Regions from separate parts of the Sutcliffiella cohnii genome, predicted to be linked through region 2. Evidence: riboswitches for the same ligand, from Rfam matches in the RefSeq annotation. Region 2 holds a riboswitch; the other holds the start of a gene.
The links. A riboswitch is a leader RNA that binds a small molecule or an ion and turns the genes downstream of it on or off. The one in region 2 is predicted to bind lysine.
Positions count from the first base shown of each region.

Region 1 (8,626 bases), 400 kb from region 2:
GTTTCAGCAAATACAGCAGCTCCACCGTCCTTTAAGTCATCACGGGCAACTGCAGTAATTACAGCATGCTTTAAGTTCATAAGCCTTACCGACTCAGCTACTCTTTCTGGCTCTTGTAAGTCAAGCTCATTTGGTAAACCAGTCTTTACAGCACAAAAACGACAAGCTCGTGTGCAAACTGCTCCAAGAATCATAAACGTTGCAGTCCGACGAACTGCCCAGCATTCATGAATGTTCGGACATTTAGCTTCTTCACATACAGTATGTAGGTTACGCTCACGCATTAACTTTTTTAAGCCTGTATAATTTTCATTCGTATTTAATTTAATTTTTAACCATTCCGGCTTTCGTATGTATTCTTCTTTTTTAGCCATTTTCTCAACTCCAATATTTATTTCCATTATTAGACCGATTAATCTAGCTTAACTAATGTCACTTTATCAAACAAACTCATGAGAAACAAGTAAAATTAATCCTCCAAAACAACTTCCAACAATTAGTATTTATTAAATTAGAAAAGCACCACAAACTAAACATAGTAAAGAGGAAAAAATAAGTGTCTTCAGAAAGGAGAAGCAAAATTGAAACGACTTATTCCAATCTTGCTCTTATTATTAATGCTCCCCCTTTCTCCTTCCTTCGCTCAAGAAACGTTAAGTGAAGATGAAATGTATCAAAAACGATTTGAATTGTATGCAAAGATGGAAGCTGTTACACAGATTCCATGGTACTATTTTGCGGGAGTAGACCAATATGAACGAAACGTTAGAAGAGTTAGAAAAGACATACCGAAACAAACGTCCATTATCGGCATTTATATTAAACCTGAAATATGGGCAGGTCCTTTAAATCCAAATAGCGAGGATATTCACCCTGCTACGATTCAATTTTTTAATGGTATAGGTCAGGATGGGAACGGAGACGGAAAAGCAGATCTTAATGATGATGAAGACTTACTATATTCGTTTGCTAATTACCTTCAATCATACGGAACCGATGAGGAAAATTTAAAGATTGCTTTATGGGATTATTACAAACGTGATAAAACAGTAGCTCTCATTATGGGACATGCTAAGTTATTTAAAGTGTTCGATTCGATTAAACTTGATAAACATGTTTTCCCGCTTCCTCTGCACGCGAACTATAGTTATCGAAATACGTGGGGAGACGCTAGAGGCTGGGGCGGTAGAAGAATGCATGAAGGAACAGATATTTTTGCAAACTACGGTGTTCCTGTTCGTTCAACATGTTACGGAGTTATAGAAATGAAAGGTTGGAACAAATTTGGTGGATGGCGAATCGGAATCCGAGATGTGAACAATACTTATCATTATTTCGCTCACTTAAATGGCTTTGCAAAAGATTTAGAAATCGGACAAGTTGTAGAGCCTGGGCAAATGATTGGGTCTGTTGGTAGCTCTGGATACGGCCCTCCAGGAACTTCTGGCAAATTCCCTCCACACTTACATTATGGCATGTATAAAGACAACGGATATAACGAATGGTCATTTGACCCATTTCCACATCTAAAATCGTGGGAAAGAACAGAAAGAGCCGAAAAAAGAAAAAGGTGATTAGAAAAGCGGAGGCGCTTTGAACAGGCCCGTACAAACTGGACTGTTCCGGTAGGAGATAAAGGAAACACAGTGAGCGTTAGCGAGCTGATGTTGACTTATCGTACGGACGGAACGGGAAGTTTGATAGGGCCTAAGCGCCGGAGCTAGACATAGAAAAGCGGAGGCGGCTCGTTCAGGTCCAATCAAACTGGAGCTTTTCCGCAGGAGATAAAGGAATCACGGCGAGCTATCTTCGAGTCGATGATGACTTATCGTACGGAGGAAAAGTGAAGTTTGAGCCGGACCTAGCCGCCGGAGCTAGACAATCAGAAAAGCGGAGGCGGCTCGTTTAGGTCCAAACAAACTGGAGCTTTTCCGCAGGAGATAAAGGAATCACGGCGAACGACAGTGAGTCGATGATGACTTATCGTACGGAGGAAAAGTGAAGTTTGAGCCGGACCTAGCCGCCGGAGCTAGACAATCAGAAAAGCGGAGGCGGCTCGTTTAGGTCCAAACAAACTGGAGCTTTTCCGCAGGAGATAAAGGAATCACGGCGAGCGATAGCGAGTCGATGATGACTTATCGTACGGAGGAAAAGTGAAGTTTGAGCCGGACCTAGCCGCCGAAGCTAGACAATCAGAAAAGCGGAGGCGGCTCGTTCAGGTCCAATCAAACTGGAGCTTTTCCGCAGGAGATAAAGGAATCACGGCGAGCTATCTTCGAGTCGATGATGACTTATCGTACGGAGGAAAAGTGAAGTTTGAGCCGGACCTAGCCGCCGGAGCTAGACAATCAGAAAAGCGGAGGCGGCTTGCGTACCAAAACAAAATTCCGCTAAACAATAAAAAAACGAGAGAAATAGCTTCCACTACTTCTCTCGTTCGTTCTTTTATCCTTCGTTACTCTCTTTTGCCTTTTTTACGGCCCAAGTAATACTAAATGCCAGACCTCCCCAAATAATTGCTATTCCTAATAACATCATCACAACTGAGCTTGCACCCATTATTTAGAGACCTCCTTTGATGAAGATTGCGGAACTTCTACCGTGTCTTTTTTCCATTTGACAAGCGTTAGTAAGAATCCTAGTACAATGACACCAATAGCAACAGCCCATCCATATTGAACCGTAAACGCTCTTGAGATCCCATCACCAGCACCGTAAACTTCGCTAATATTTGTTCTAATATTATCAATCATCATGTATCCAAGAACAGCTGGTGTGATAAATGCTAAAGAAATCTTCCACCATCCACCAAGTAAACCAGTTAGTTTAATATCGGAAACAGAGTTTGCATGTGCTTGTAGTGATTTAAGCTCTTTCGCAAACCATACAACAACGATAACTTGCACAAGCCCCGCAAGAGCTACACCGAAGCTGTTAATGAAGTAGTCCATTACGTCTAAGAACCATAGACCACCTCTTGTTGCAAACATTAAGGAAACAATTGCTGCAAATCCTCCCCCGAAAATAACTGCTTTAGAACGGGAAATTTTAAACTTATCTTGTAAACCAGCTATATACGTTTCGATAATCGAGATTAAGGATGATAAGCCGGCTAACACTAATGATCCGAAGAATAAGAAACCGAATAGCCCATTTAATGCAGGTAGCTCGTTAATTACAGCTGGGAAAACAACGAATGCAAGCCCAACACCTGCACTAACTACATCTGAAACTGCCTCACCTTGTTGCATAGCCATAAATCCTAAAATACTGAAAACTCCAATACCGGCTAATAACTCAAAACTGGAGTTAGCAAAACCAGTAATAAAGGCATTGTTTGTAATATCAGATTTTTTAGGTAAATAACTGGAATAAGTGATCATAATAGCAAAGGCAATCGATAAACTAAAGAAAATTTGCCCATAGGCGGCTACCCAAACTTTACCGCTTGAAATAGCTGACCAATCAGGTTTAAAGAATGCATTTAAACCGTCCACAGCACCTTCTAGCGTAAGCGCACGGACGACGATAATTAAAAACAAAACTAATAAGGCTGGAATAAATATTTTATTCGCAAGCTCAATACCACGTTTAACTCCTCTATATAGAACCCCTAGTGCAATAACCCAAACTAAAATTAACGGAAGTAGTACGCCAGGAACAAACCCGTCAAACTTACCTGGATCCGTTATGTTTAAATAGTCTCCGAATAAGAAACCAGCAGTGTCGTTCCCCCAATTTAAATTAAACGAGAAAACAGAGTAGGACATTGCCCATGCGATAATAGCCCCGTAGTAAATCGAAATAATAAAGGAAATTCCGACTTGCCACCAACCAATCCATTCTGTTTTCTTATTCATTCTTGCAAAAGATAACGGAGCAGATCCTCTATATTTATGCCCCATCGTAAACTCTAAAATTAAAAGAGGAATACCAGCTGTTAATAGAGCAAATAAGTACGGTAAAAAGAATGCTCCTCCTCCATTTTCATATGCGACTGCAGGAAAACGCCAAATATTACCTAGACCAATCGCTGATCCAGCAGCAGCCAAAATAAACCCGGCTCTTGTCCCCCATTGCGGACGATTTTCCATGTAAATTACCTCCCCATTGTTATTACATGTATAATTTCTATTAATGCGCTTAGTCGGAATTAAGAATGTTTTCTGTTTTCTGACTATTTAATATAATTTATACATAGTATAACTAGACTTTATGACTATGTCAAAACAATATTTTTAATTTTGCAAAACTTTCTATGAATACGTTTACAATTTCACCCTAGCTTTTCTTCTATTTTTAAAATCGCACAAAAAACATTATATTAAAATAATGTTTTTATTTAAATAAGAATCATAATTTTTACATTCCAAACCTTGTTGAAATATACATTTTAAGTAAAACTATAGTAAAAAAAGCGTTAGAATTTTACATTCTAACGCTTCATTTTTATATTTATATATTAAGCCTTAACAGCTTTAAAACTAAATCCAATAATAATGAATGCAACTAGCACAACAGCTAATCCTAGTAGAGTGCTACCTGTTAGTCCTAATACAATGTACCCAACAGCTGCAACTGCTGCACTAATTAACGCATACGGTAATTGTGTAAGAACATGATCAATATGGTTACTATTCGCACCAGTAGATGAAAGAATAGTTGTATCGGATATTGGTGAACAGTGGTCTCCGAACACAGCTCCTGCTAGTACTGCTGCTAGTGCTGGTAATAGTAACTCTATATCCGTAACTACTGCAATTTGTGCTGCAATCGGTAATAGAAGTCCGAACGTTCCCCAAGAAGTCCCTGTTGCGAATGCTGTAAAACCTGCTACTAAGAAAATAATGATTGGTAACCAAGCAATATTCATATTAGATTCTTGAATTCTATCAGCCAAATACGTTCCTGTTTCTAGATCAGAAATTAATCCTGTAATAGACCAAGCTAACAATAGAATATACACTGCAGGTAACATTGCTTTTACTCCTGCTACTACTACTTTACCGAATAAGTTCCCTTGAACTTCACCTTTAGATGATTGTAGGGCAAATAACACAAACGTTACAATTAGAGCAAATATACCACCATAAAATAGTGCTGCTGATGGATCTGTGTTTTCAAATATTGCTAAAATAGAAGTGTCACCTTCTGAAGCTGTATATCCTGTCCAGAACATCGCTGCTACTACTCCAACCATTAAAGCAATAATTGGCCATAAAAGGCTACCTACTTTACCTTTTTCACTTACAGGTAAATCTTCTGTGAATTCACCTGGTACTGTTTTTGTTGAGTCAACTAGTTCTCCTGTTTCCATCGCACGAGTTTCGTGAGTTTTCATTGCACCGATATTAACGTTAAAGTACGCAACTAAAAATACCATTAGAAGAGCAGAAAAAACATATAAGTTCATCGGAATCATTTGCATAAATGCGCTCAACCCAGTGTACTCTGTTACGTTCAACGTTATGAAAATACCACCTAATGTTGCGATAATATAAGCACCCCAGCTAGAAATGGGAGCAATAACACAAATAGGAGCAGAAGTGGAATCAATTAAATAAGCTAATTTCGCACGAGATACTTTATAACGATCAGTAATTGGACGACTAATTTGACCAACTGCTAAACTATTAAAATAATCATCAATAAAAATAACAATTCCTAAAATAACCGTTAAAAACTTAGAGCCTCTACGTGATTTAATTCTTTTCGCAGCCCACTCACCAAATGCAACGCTACCGCCAGAAACAGATATAAACGCAGTTATAATTCCTAAAAAGATAATGAATACTAAAATATAAACATACCAAAGATCGGTGAAAACGGCTAAAAAGGACTGCAAGATTCTTTCAACTGTCCCAATCGGATGAAATCCAGCCAAAAGCAAAGCGGACGCTAGAATACCAACACCAAGCGAAATCAAAACTCTTCTAGTTAATATAACCATTAGTATCGCAAGGACAGGTGGTATTAATGAGTAAATAGTACCTTCCATAATAAAAAACCTCCTAAAATTGTTGTAATTTGTCGAAACAAACGGCACAAATTTAGAAGGCTTTTGAACATAAAAAAGTAACGATAGAAAATAACTATCATTACTTTGTAATGTATGTTATCCTCCATCCGATCAGTAGCCCTCCATTATGTTTTCCGTTCGCTCCGGACATAATGACAGTGTTATCCTTTTTCAAGATAACCCCAGCAAAATAGTTTGACAGACTATTTCACTTCGGCAAAGCATCCTTTCAACAACTATCAACGGGAGTCACCCTCCAGTAGTTTACTCTTATGCTATGCAACCTCTACCTCATCGTATGATAAGGGCGTATAAAATTTTCTATCTATTACTCTAACATATGTTACTATATTAAACAATAGAAATTTATTCCTTCTTGTCTTCTACTTCTTCCACCTCTTCTATCGGCACAGAAACTGGTGGCATCATCCCCCCACCATGCTGATAAAAGTTTGGAACTTTTCCTTTTTCATAGTGCATAATAATTGGAACATCTTGTTGCACAGTCGTTATTCCAGTAGAAAACGGAATAATAACTTGTACGTGGACTTCAATATGGATAGAAACTTCTATCCAAGCATTGTTAATTCCCATATCAATAACATTGGTTTTTACGTTTGCACTTACATCACCAATTGGTAAAAAGCGCACTGGAATTTTCGGTCCTAAGTTACCTAATAGGGCATTGTTTGTTGCTGCTCCTAAAGGAATATGAAAAACGATACCCGGAGAATTCTCATTTGTTTCTATTTCTATATCAGACGGTAATTCCAACGTTTCCAATTCTCCGTTTCCAATGTCTCGTAAGTAACGTTCAATTACGTTTACTGTTTCCGCCTGAACCCGTAATACTTGTTCTGGGCTAAAGGAAATACGATCTCCATCATGAGTAACAGAAAAATTTGATTCTTGGTTTAAACTATTGACTATCTTTTTATTTATAGCATTGTTAATTACCATTGTACTAATTCGTCTCGTTTGTGATTCTGCATAGGTGATTAATGCAGGCTCGATTCCTTTATTGACGATGTATAGTCCAGCTACTGTTGAAAATATAAAAAATACGAATGAAAGTAAAAATACGTAGCGAAATGGTAATGGCCCTCTACGTGGTCGCATTCTACGAAACTTAGCCACACTCTTCCCCCCTTACAAGCTATATGTATGCAAGCTTGGGTTAAGATAGGCTATCTTTCTAAATTTTTTTAGCTTACTGCTTCTTGTTGATCTTCTAAATCGCAATTTATAATCGTGATGCTCAATATATTTTTTAAGTTCACATCAAAAGGAGTGTCTAATAGAACACCGTCTTTTTCTATTATTCGTACAATCGGACGTTCTGTCATATCTTTGTTTTGACCAACGACAATACCTTTACTACCGTCACTTAGTTCTAGCGTTAATCCATTCGGATAAATCGCTACAGACTTTCTAAACGCTTCTATTATTTCTTTATCAAAAAGACTACCGGATCCCGAATATAGTATTTCTAACCCTTCATGCGGCAACATTGCATTTCGATACACTCTATGAGATGTACATGCGTCAAACACATCTGCTACAGCTAATATTTTCCCGAACAAATGAATATCGTCCTTCTTTAATCCTCTTGGATAGCCACTGCCGTTTAACCTTTCATGATGTTGGAACGCACAATGAGCAACTAACATCGGAATTGTATGCATATTACGTAATAAGTCATACCCTTTCGTCGTATGGCTTTTCATCATTTTAAACTCTTCGCTCGTTAACTTTCCTGGTTTATGTAAAATTTCTTTCGGAATTAGCATTTTCCCAATATCATGCATAATGCCTCCGAGTCCTAACGTTTCTAATTCTTTTGAAGATAGACCTAATTTTAAGCCAATAGAAAGTGCATAAACCGTTACATTTAAAGAATGAGTGAATACGTAATTATCATGTATATAAATATCGGTTAATAGTGATGCTACTTCTTCATTATTTTTCATATCGGTAATAATATTTTGAATAAGCTCTCTAAACTTTTTGGAAGATTGATCTAACATAAATTTTTTACTTAATGTTAAATCTTTCATCTCATTAAAGGTGGAAACAATCGTCTCCATTGCTTCTTTTCTTACAGGTTCTGAAATCATGCTAGGTGTGTGAATATCACTAGTCCTAGAATCTTCTATGTATACGTATGTTACGTGAAGAGTTTCTAGCGTCGAGATCATTCTTTTTGTAATCGGGATACCACTACTTAATAGTATCCTCCCTTTGTCGTTATAAATCGACTTTGCCAGTTTCATTCCTGGCTTAATTGACTTCGTAGGTAATAATCTCATGATTTCTCCTATCTAGTTCGACAAAATTTTTATTTCTACTACCATTATATATAATTCTAGAAAATTTACATTGTTATTTAAAAATTTTCTCCAATTATTCTTAAAAATTTTTCAAAATACTTTGTACATTTTTTAAGGATAGTGTTAAGTTAGGGAATCATATTTAATTGTATGAGAGCAGACTTTTACTTTCATGCAAAAAAAGGAAGGGAATAAAGATCCCTTCCTCCGTTAGAGTAGTCGATATTTTTATACCATTTTCAGTAGTGCGTCTTTGCCTGCCATTCCTACAGTGATT
Region 1 is NZ_CP018866.1:3,704,382-3,713,007, forward strand. Features, by position in the region: gene lipA (lipoyl synthase) at 1-374, opposite strand, end outside; gene BC6307_RS18730 (M23 family metallopeptidase) at 618-1,574, shown strand; gene BC6307_RS18735 (methionine/alanine import family NSS transporter small subunit) at 2,446-2,559, opposite strand; gene BC6307_RS18740 (sodium-dependent transporter) at 2,559-4,094, opposite strand; gene BC6307_RS18745 (Na+/H+ antiporter NhaC family protein) at 4,463-5,998, opposite strand; lysine riboswitch at 6,127-6,316, opposite strand; gene yunB (sporulation protein YunB) at 6,386-7,156, opposite strand; gene BC6307_RS18755 (HD-GYP domain-containing protein) at 7,225-8,328, opposite strand; gene BC6307_RS18760 (YunC family protein) at 8,578-8,626, opposite strand, start outside.
Region 1: another riboswitch for lysine. It lies ahead of BC6307_RS18745 (Na+/H+ antiporter NhaC family protein); the one in region 2 lies ahead of BC6307_RS16590 (aspartate kinase).

Region 2 (8,626 bases):
ATAAAAGGGCAAAAGCACATGCTACTCTCTCTGCCGGTACAATTTGGAGGTTCTACAAACTTTACACACTAGGAAAGAAAAAAAACTAAGCAACAAGCCCATATTCAGCCGCCACGGCCATGAATATGGGCTAAATATTTGTATACAAGTTTTGCAATTGCCTGGAAGATTGGGCTATTAATAGTTAAAGCTAATTATCGTTCCATAACCTATTATACGTTTACTTTTTGCACTTCGCTTTCACCTAGTTTAAACGCAACATGAAGCGCCTCTACTGCTTTTACCATCGCACCTTCATCCACGACAGTAGATACTTTTATTTCTGACGTACTAACCATTTTCACATGAATCCCTTCCGTAGCTAAAACATGGAACATTTCAGCTGCTACTCCTGGATTAGAGACCATTCCAGAACCTACGATGGAAACTTTCGCCAATTTACTTTCTTGTTCAATATGGGAAAAAGCTAATTTCTCTTTATTTTGCTCTAGCACATAGATTGTATTTTCAACGTCTTTCGTTTTTACTGAGAAGGAAATATTTGAGCCATCTCTATCTAAACTTGATTGGATAATAATATCTACATCAATATTATTTTTAGCTAGCGTTGTAAATATTGTCGATAATGTATGTAATTCATTTGGCAAACCACATACCGTTACTTTTGTAATTTGATCTTCAAACGCAATTCCTCTTACTACTAAACTATTTTCCATCGATACTTCCTCCTCAATAATCGTTCCGTCTTCTTCTTCCATACTCGACCTAACTACAAGCTTTACACCATAATTTTTTGCAAATTCTACTGCTCGTGGATGTAACACTCCAGCACCTAAGTTTGCTAGCTCAAGCATTTCATCGTATGAGACTGAGTACAACTTTCTTGCTTCTTTAACAAACCTTGGATCTGTAGTATATACTCCTGTAACATCTGTATATATATCACACTTTTCAGCCGAAAGAGCGGCAGCTAACGCCACAGCTGTCGTATCAGATCCACCTCTTCCTAGAGTTGTAATCTCGTTATTTTCGGAAATCCCTTGAAATCCTGCAACAATAACTACTTTGTTATTATTTAAATGTTCTTGAACATTTTTCGTTTCAATATTAGTGATTCTTGCATTACCGTGAATTGGCTCGGTACGGATTCCAGCTTGCCAACCCGTTAAGGAAACAGCATCAAATCCTCTCGTTTGTAAGGCCATTGATAATAAAGAAATCGTTATTTGTTCACCTGTCGTTAGTAACATATCCATGTCTCGTTTACTTGGATGCGGATTTATTTCGCTAGCTAAAGAAACGAGCTGATCCGTCGTTTTTCCCATAGCAGAGACGACTACCACTACTCTATTCCCCTGTTCCACTTCTGCAATAACTCTATTTGCTACATTTTGAATTTTTTCAACTGAACCAACCGATGTTCCTCCAAATTTTTGTACAATGATTGCCATTCTAATCATCCCTTTTTTATTTATTTTGCCTACACCATGTAGCCAGGATTAAATCATAATGAGAAAGATTAGAGGTGTATTTTTTGGCTATAAAAACAAAAAAAACAGCAATGAGCTATATTCTCATTGCTGTGATCCGTTTATGCTAAAAAACTGTCACCGCGTGAGATAGCTCTCCAGATAGTAATATCCATCTGACAATCCTACATTTATTAAATGTAGAACCAGCAAAAAAGACAGTAGAGTTCTTTTTCGCTTCGGCGATCCTCCCCTTTCTGTAATGTTCTCAGAAGCTCTATCTTCTCCCATTACATACTATTAGAGTTCGCACCTCTATCTTCACTTCGTGTTTGAAGTGTACATTATGAAATTAATGTTGATTATAACAGACTATTATATATGAGACAATAGTTTATTCATTAAACTTATTATAAATATCTTCTGCTATTTTTAGCGGGACTCCCGCTTCTCTTATTTCATCTACAGTCGCTTCTTTTATTTTTGCTATGGAACCGAAATGTTTTAATAGTGTTTTTTTACGTTGTGCCCCTACTCCAGGAATATCGTCTAACATTGATTGAAATGCGTTCTTACTTCGAAGCTGACGATGGAATGTAATCGCGAATCTGTGTACTTCTTCTTGAATTCGTTGTAATAAATAAAACTCTTGGCTATTACGCCCTAGAGGCACTAAATCAAAATTTTCCCCGGCAATTAACTCACTAGTTCGATGCTTTTCATCTTTCGCTAAACCGACGACTGGTGTGAATAAATTAAGTTCATTTTCCAACACATCGCGTACAGCACCGATATGACCTTTACCACCATCAATAATAATTAAGTCTGGTAGCGGTAAGCTCTCTTTAAGTGCTCTCGTGTACCTTCTGCGAACAACCTCTCGCATCGATTCATAGTCATCAGGCCCTTGTACACTTTTAATTTTATATTTTCGATATTCCCTTTTTTCGGCCTTTCCGTCGATAAATACGACCATTGCAGATACAGGGTCTGTTCCTTGAATGTTAGAGTTATCGAAGGCCTCAATACGATGCGGTGTACGAATTCCTAATTTCTCCCCTAAGTTTTCAACGGCTTTTATCGTTCTTTCTTCGTCCCGTTCAATAAGAGAGAACTTCTCTTGCAACGCTACTTTCGCATTTTTACTTGCAAGATCTACTAACTGTTTCTTTTTCCCTCGCTGTGGTTTTAATATTGTCGTTTCTAATAGCTTACTTGCTAACTCACCGTCAATTTCATTTGGCAACAGCACTTCTTTTGGGATGAAATGGTTAACTTTCGAATAAAACTGCCCTAAATATGTTAAAAAATCTTCCTCTGGTTCGTTATAAATTGGAAATAAAGATACATCTCTTTCTAGCAACTTCCCTTGACGAATAAAAAATACTTGTACACACATCCAACCTTTATCTACCGAGTACCCAAAAACGTCACGATCCACAAAATCGGTCATTTCCATCTTTTGCTTTTCCATAGTAGCTTCTATACTTAGCACTTGGTCACGATATTCTTTCGCTCGTTCAAAATCTAAAGCTTCAGCAGCTAGATTCATTTTCTCTGTTAGCTCTTTTTTAATTTCTTTATAGCCGCCATTTAAAAACCTAACAATTTCCTCTACCATTTCTTTATTCGTTTGTTCCGAAACTGATTCTACACAAGGAGCTAAACATTGGCCAATATGATAATATAAGCAAACTCTATCGGGTAATGTGGAACATTTTCGTAATGGATAAATTCTGTCTAGCAGTTTCTTTGTTTCATTTGCTGCTTGGACGTTTGCATATGGACCAAAGTATTTTCCTTTATCCTTCTTTACTTTCCTCGTAATAATTAAACGTGGATGGCGCTCTGCTGTAATTTTTATAAAAGGGTAACGTTTATCATCTTTAAGCAAAACGTTATACTTTGGGTTATGTTTTTTTATTAAATTCATCTCGAGGATTAACGCCTCAATATTAGAAGAAGTTACGATATATTCAAAATCAACTATTTCATTTACTAGTCTTAACGTTTTTCCGTCGTGAGATCCTGTAAAATAAGATCGAACTCTATTTTTTAATACCTTTGCTTTACCAACATAAATCACTGTACCTTGGTGATCTTTCATTAAATAACATCCTGGTTGGTCAGGCAAAATGGATAGCTTTTCTTTTAGCAATGTATTCAATTTTCCTCACCCTCCAGTTTATATGTTTCCATCGTATATTTTATCATATAGTTTCCATTAGTTCATTTTTTCATTTTTGGATTATCGACAATTATTTCCCAAGAAATGAATTTTGTCGAACAAAGGCATAGAAAAAGGCTTAGTGCATTTTCACTAAGCCCTTTTCATATTATTAAAGGTGTTTGTTTAAAAGTTCAGCTAATGCTTCTTTCGGTTGGAAACCAACTGTTTTATCAACAACTTCACCATTTTTTAATACTAATAGTGTTGGGATGCTCATTACACCAAACTTACCAGCTGTTTCTTGGTTTTCATCCACATCAACCTTTACGATTTTCACTTTGTCACCCATATCTGTATCAAGCTCTTCTAATACAGGAGCAATCATTTTACAAGGTCCGCACCAAGGTGCCCAAAAGTCAGCTAATACTACACCTTCAGCTGTTTCTTGTGCGAAAGTTTGATCTGTTGCATTTGTAATTGCCATAATAAAATTCCTCCCAAATAAAAAAATGATTTAATTTTGGTTAATATTTCTTTACACGTTAGAGTATAGCATTATCTTTTATGTATATGCTATTTTTTTGCTTGCTTTATTAGTTTTTCCAATTGAAAATAAAACATGCTGCGATTTTCTCGCAGCATTTAGAAGTTAGGATGTCACTAATAATTTTTTAAACTCTTCTGTAAGCATCGGTACAACTTCGAATAAATCTCCGACAATTCCATAATCAGCTATTTTGAAAATGTTCGCTTCTGGATCTTTGTTAATTGCAACGATTACTTTTGAGTTAGACATACCAGCTAAATGTTGAATTGCTCCTGAAATTCCACAAGCAATATAAAGGTCTGGTGTAACTACTTTACCTGTTTGACCAATTTGTAAAGAGTAATCACAATAGTCTGCGTCACAAGCACCACGGGAAGCACCAACCGCTGCTCCTAATACGTCTGCTAGCTCTTTTAACGGTTCAAAACCTTCCACGCTTTTCACACCACGACCACCAGCAACTACTACTTTTGCTTCTGAAAGATCTACACCATCAGTCGCTTTTCGTACTACTTCTTTAATAATTGTACGTAAATCTTTTACGTCTACACTTATAGAAGAAACTTCGCCTGTACGTGACTCATCCTTTTGTAAACTAGCAATATTGTTAGGACGTATTGTTGCAAAAATTAGTCCGTCAGTTACAATTTTCTTCTCAAATGCTTTTCCTGAATAAATTGGACGAGTAAATACTATATTTCCTCCAGCTTCTTCTATTTGTGTCGCATCTGAAATTAAACCAGAATTTAATCTTGAAGCAATTTTCGGTGATAAATCTTTTCCTAGCGCCGTATGACCGAAAATTAGTCCTTCAGGGCTTTCTTGCTCAATAACTGCCATTAACGCTTGAGCATAACCGTCAGATGTATACGCATTTAAATTTTCGTGTTCTACTGTTACTACTCGATCTGCTCCGTAACTAACTAATTCTGTCGCTAGTGAAGAAACGCTATCTCCTAATAATACTGCAACAACTTCTCCACCTTCAGAAACTGTTTTACCCGCCGCGATTGCTTCAAATGATACATTACGTAAAGCCCCATCACGTACTTCTCCAAGAACTAATACCTTTCTACCCATGATTTCTCCTCCTCTTGAAAGATCTATTTTACGAATGAATTATATTACTTTCGCTTCATTTCTTAATGCTGTTACAAGCTCTTTCACTTGTTCTTCTAACTCACCTTGTAAAATGCGTCCTGCCTCTTTTTGTGGTGGTAAATATATTTCAATTGTCTTTGTTTTAGGCTCTACATCGTCTTCTTCTAAATCTAAATCATCTAACTCAAGTTCATCTAGCGGCTTCTTTTTCGCTTTCATAATTCCTGGTAAAGAAGGATAGCGAGGGTCGTTTAATCCTTGTTGTGCAGTCACTAATAACGGTAATGACGTTTCAATAATTTCCGAATCACCTTCTACGTCGCGCACAATCGTAACTTTCCCTCCATCAATTTCTAATTTTGTAATGGTAGTTACATAAGGAATGTTTAATAATTCTGCTACGCGTGGCCCTACTTGACCAGAACCACCATCAATCGCTACGTTTCCTCCTAGAATGATGTCTACTTCTTTTTCTTTAAGGAATTCTGCGATAATTTTCGCCGTTGTAAATTGGTCACCATTTTCCACATCATCTTCAATATTGATAAGGACTGCTTTATCTGCCCCCATCGCTAAAGCTGTTCTTAATTCTTTTTCAGCTTCTTCTGTCCCTACAGTCACGACTGTAACCTCTCCGCCATGAGCATCTCTTAATTGAATAGCTTCTTCCACTGCATACTCATCGTAAGGATTTATAATAAATTCTGCTCCATCTTCATTAATAGCACCATTTGAAACGGTAATTTTCTCTTCTGTATCAAAAGTTCTTTTAAGCAATACAAAAATATTCATAACTGTACCTCCTATTAAAAGATTAGATGAATTACTAACATTCAGATTATATATACTAAAAAAATATTACTTCCCTTTGAATTGTGGAGCTCTTTTTTCTAAAAAGGCGGCTATTCCTTCTTGACCATCTTCTGAAGTGAAGACTGTACCAAAATAGGAGGCTTCTTTATTTACACCTTCATAAAACAGCTCTGTTTTACTATATTTGCTTAAATCAATGACAGCAGCAGTTGTAATTGGACTTTTAGCAGCAACTTTTTTCGCCATTTTTAACGATTCATCAAATAACTCATCTTCTTCAAATGCTTTATTTGCTAGTCCCCATTGAACGGCTTCTTCCCCTGTAATTGGATCACTTGTTAACATTAATTCTAAAGCTTTCGGAGTACCAATCAGTCTCGGTAAACGTTGAGTACCAGCAAAGCCTGGAATTAATCCAAGTTGTAATTCTGGTAAACCTAATTTTGCTGTTTTTGAGACTAATCGAATATGGCAGCCCATTGCTAATTCTAATCCACCGCCTAATGCAGCACCGTGTATCGATGCAATAATAGGTTTTGAAAAGTTTTCCATACGTTCAAATAGTTGTTGACCATATTTTGCGAGTTCGGAAAATTGTTCACCTGTTGAAACAGTCGTAAACTCTTTAATATCTGCTCCAGCAGAGAAAAATCTTCCTTCTCCATGAAGTAGAATAACTCTTACATTTTCGTTTTTTTCTAGTTCATCTAAAAGTAATGTAAGCTCTTTCAAAACTGAAGACGATAAAGCATTGGCAGGAGCACGACTAATAGTAACAACAGCTACATGCTCAATATCTTTCCATTTGAAAAATTCCATTCTCATCCCCACTTTCTATTGTATGTAACGTTTCGGGGCTAAAAATTTAAGCCCCAAAACCGTTGATTAATAGATTGTGAACTTTCGGAGCAAGTGTAGGTAAATCGTACTTTTGATCGTTCATTACCCATGAAGTAACCGTTTCATCAATCGTTCCGAAAACCATTTGCCTTGCTAATCGAACGTCTAAATCTTCTCTAAGCTCACCAGTTTCTATTCCAGCATGTAAAATACTATCTACTAATAATAAATAGCCTTTTAAAACTTCATTAATTTTCAAACGAAGCTCAAGATTAGACTGGCGTAATTCAAGCTGAGTAACGATAGCTAAATGATGATCCTCAGCTAGAATAGAGAAGTGTTTTTCTATTAACGTTAATAACTTCTCTTTTGCTGTTTCTTTTCCCTTTATTTCTTCTTCAATTTTTTCAATAAACAATCCCATTTTTTCTCGAAAAAGCGAGATTAAAATGTCTTCTTTATTTTTAAAATATAAGTATATCGTTCCATCTGCAACACCAGCCTGCTTCGCTATTTTGGATACTTGTGATTGATGATATCCTTTTTCAGCGATAACGATTACTGCAGCATCGATGATTTGTTTATACTTAGGCTTTTGTTGTTGTTTCAACCTTTTCGCTCCCTTACTGAAAAAATGAATGAATCATCATTCATATTCTCATAATAATGGATAAAAGTATTACTGTCAATCCTATCATACCATAATTTTTTCATTGCGAAAAAGAAAAAGATGATGTCTCCATCATCTAGAGGAACTTACTTTGCTATTCTTTCTTTCTCTTCCTCTACTAATGATCTTCTTAATATTTTTCCTACCGCTGTTTTCGGCAATTCATCTCTAAATTCATATATTTTTGGCACTTTATAAGCCGCTAAATGTTTTCTAGCGTATTGATCTAATTCATCCTCCGTCATTTCAGTACCAGCTTTTTTCACAATGTATGCTTTTACTGTTTCCCCTCTATAAGGATCTGGAATACCAGCTACTACAACTTCCTGTACTTTAGGGTGTTCGTACAATACTTCTTCTATTTCCCGCGGATATATATTAAAGCCACTTGCTATAATCATATCCTTTTTACGATCAACAACGTAAAAATAACCTCGGTCATCCATGTAACCTAAATCGCCAGTTAATAACCAGCCATCTTTTAAAATTGCTTCTGTTTCTTCTGGCTTATTCCAATAGCCCTTCATTACTTGTGGACCTTTAACTGCAATCTCTCCAATTTCACCAACTTCTGCTCTTTCTCCTGTTTCCATCGATAGTATTGCTGCGTCAGTGTTTGGCCATGGTAAACCGACACTACCTGAAACTCTTTCTCCCCATAAGAAGTTTGCATGGGTTACTGGAGAAGATTCTGTCAGGCCATATCCTTCCACTAATTTACCACCAGTAACTTTCTCAAATTGCTCCTGTACTTCAACTGGAAGTGGTGCTGACCCACTAATACAAGAATCAATGGACGACAAATCATACTTTTCAATATCAGGATGATTAAGTAAAGCAATATAAATTGTTGGTGCACCAGGAAATAAAGTTGGCTTATACTTTTGAATTAGCTTTAGCATCGTTGTAGCATCAAATTTAGGTACTAACACCATTTCGAATGCTTGCATAACAGATAAATTCATTACTGTTGTCATGCCGTAAACGTGGAAGAATGGTAGCACCCCTAGCACTAC
Region 2 is NZ_CP018866.1:3,307,220-3,315,845, forward strand. Features, by position in the region: gene BC6307_RS16590 (aspartate kinase) at 213-1,451, opposite strand; lysine riboswitch at 1,613-1,795, opposite strand; gene uvrC (excinuclease ABC subunit UvrC) at 1,864-3,636, opposite strand; gene trxA (thioredoxin) at 3,809-4,123, opposite strand; gene BC6307_RS16605 (electron transfer flavoprotein subunit alpha/FixB family protein) at 4,289-5,266, opposite strand; gene BC6307_RS16610 (electron transfer flavoprotein subunit beta/FixA family protein) at 5,306-6,079, opposite strand; gene BC6307_RS16615 (enoyl-CoA hydratase) at 6,146-6,919, opposite strand; gene BC6307_RS16620 (fatty acid metabolism transcriptional regulator FadR) at 6,966-7,550, opposite strand; gene BC6307_RS16625 (long-chain-fatty-acid--CoA ligase) at 7,697-8,626, opposite strand, start outside.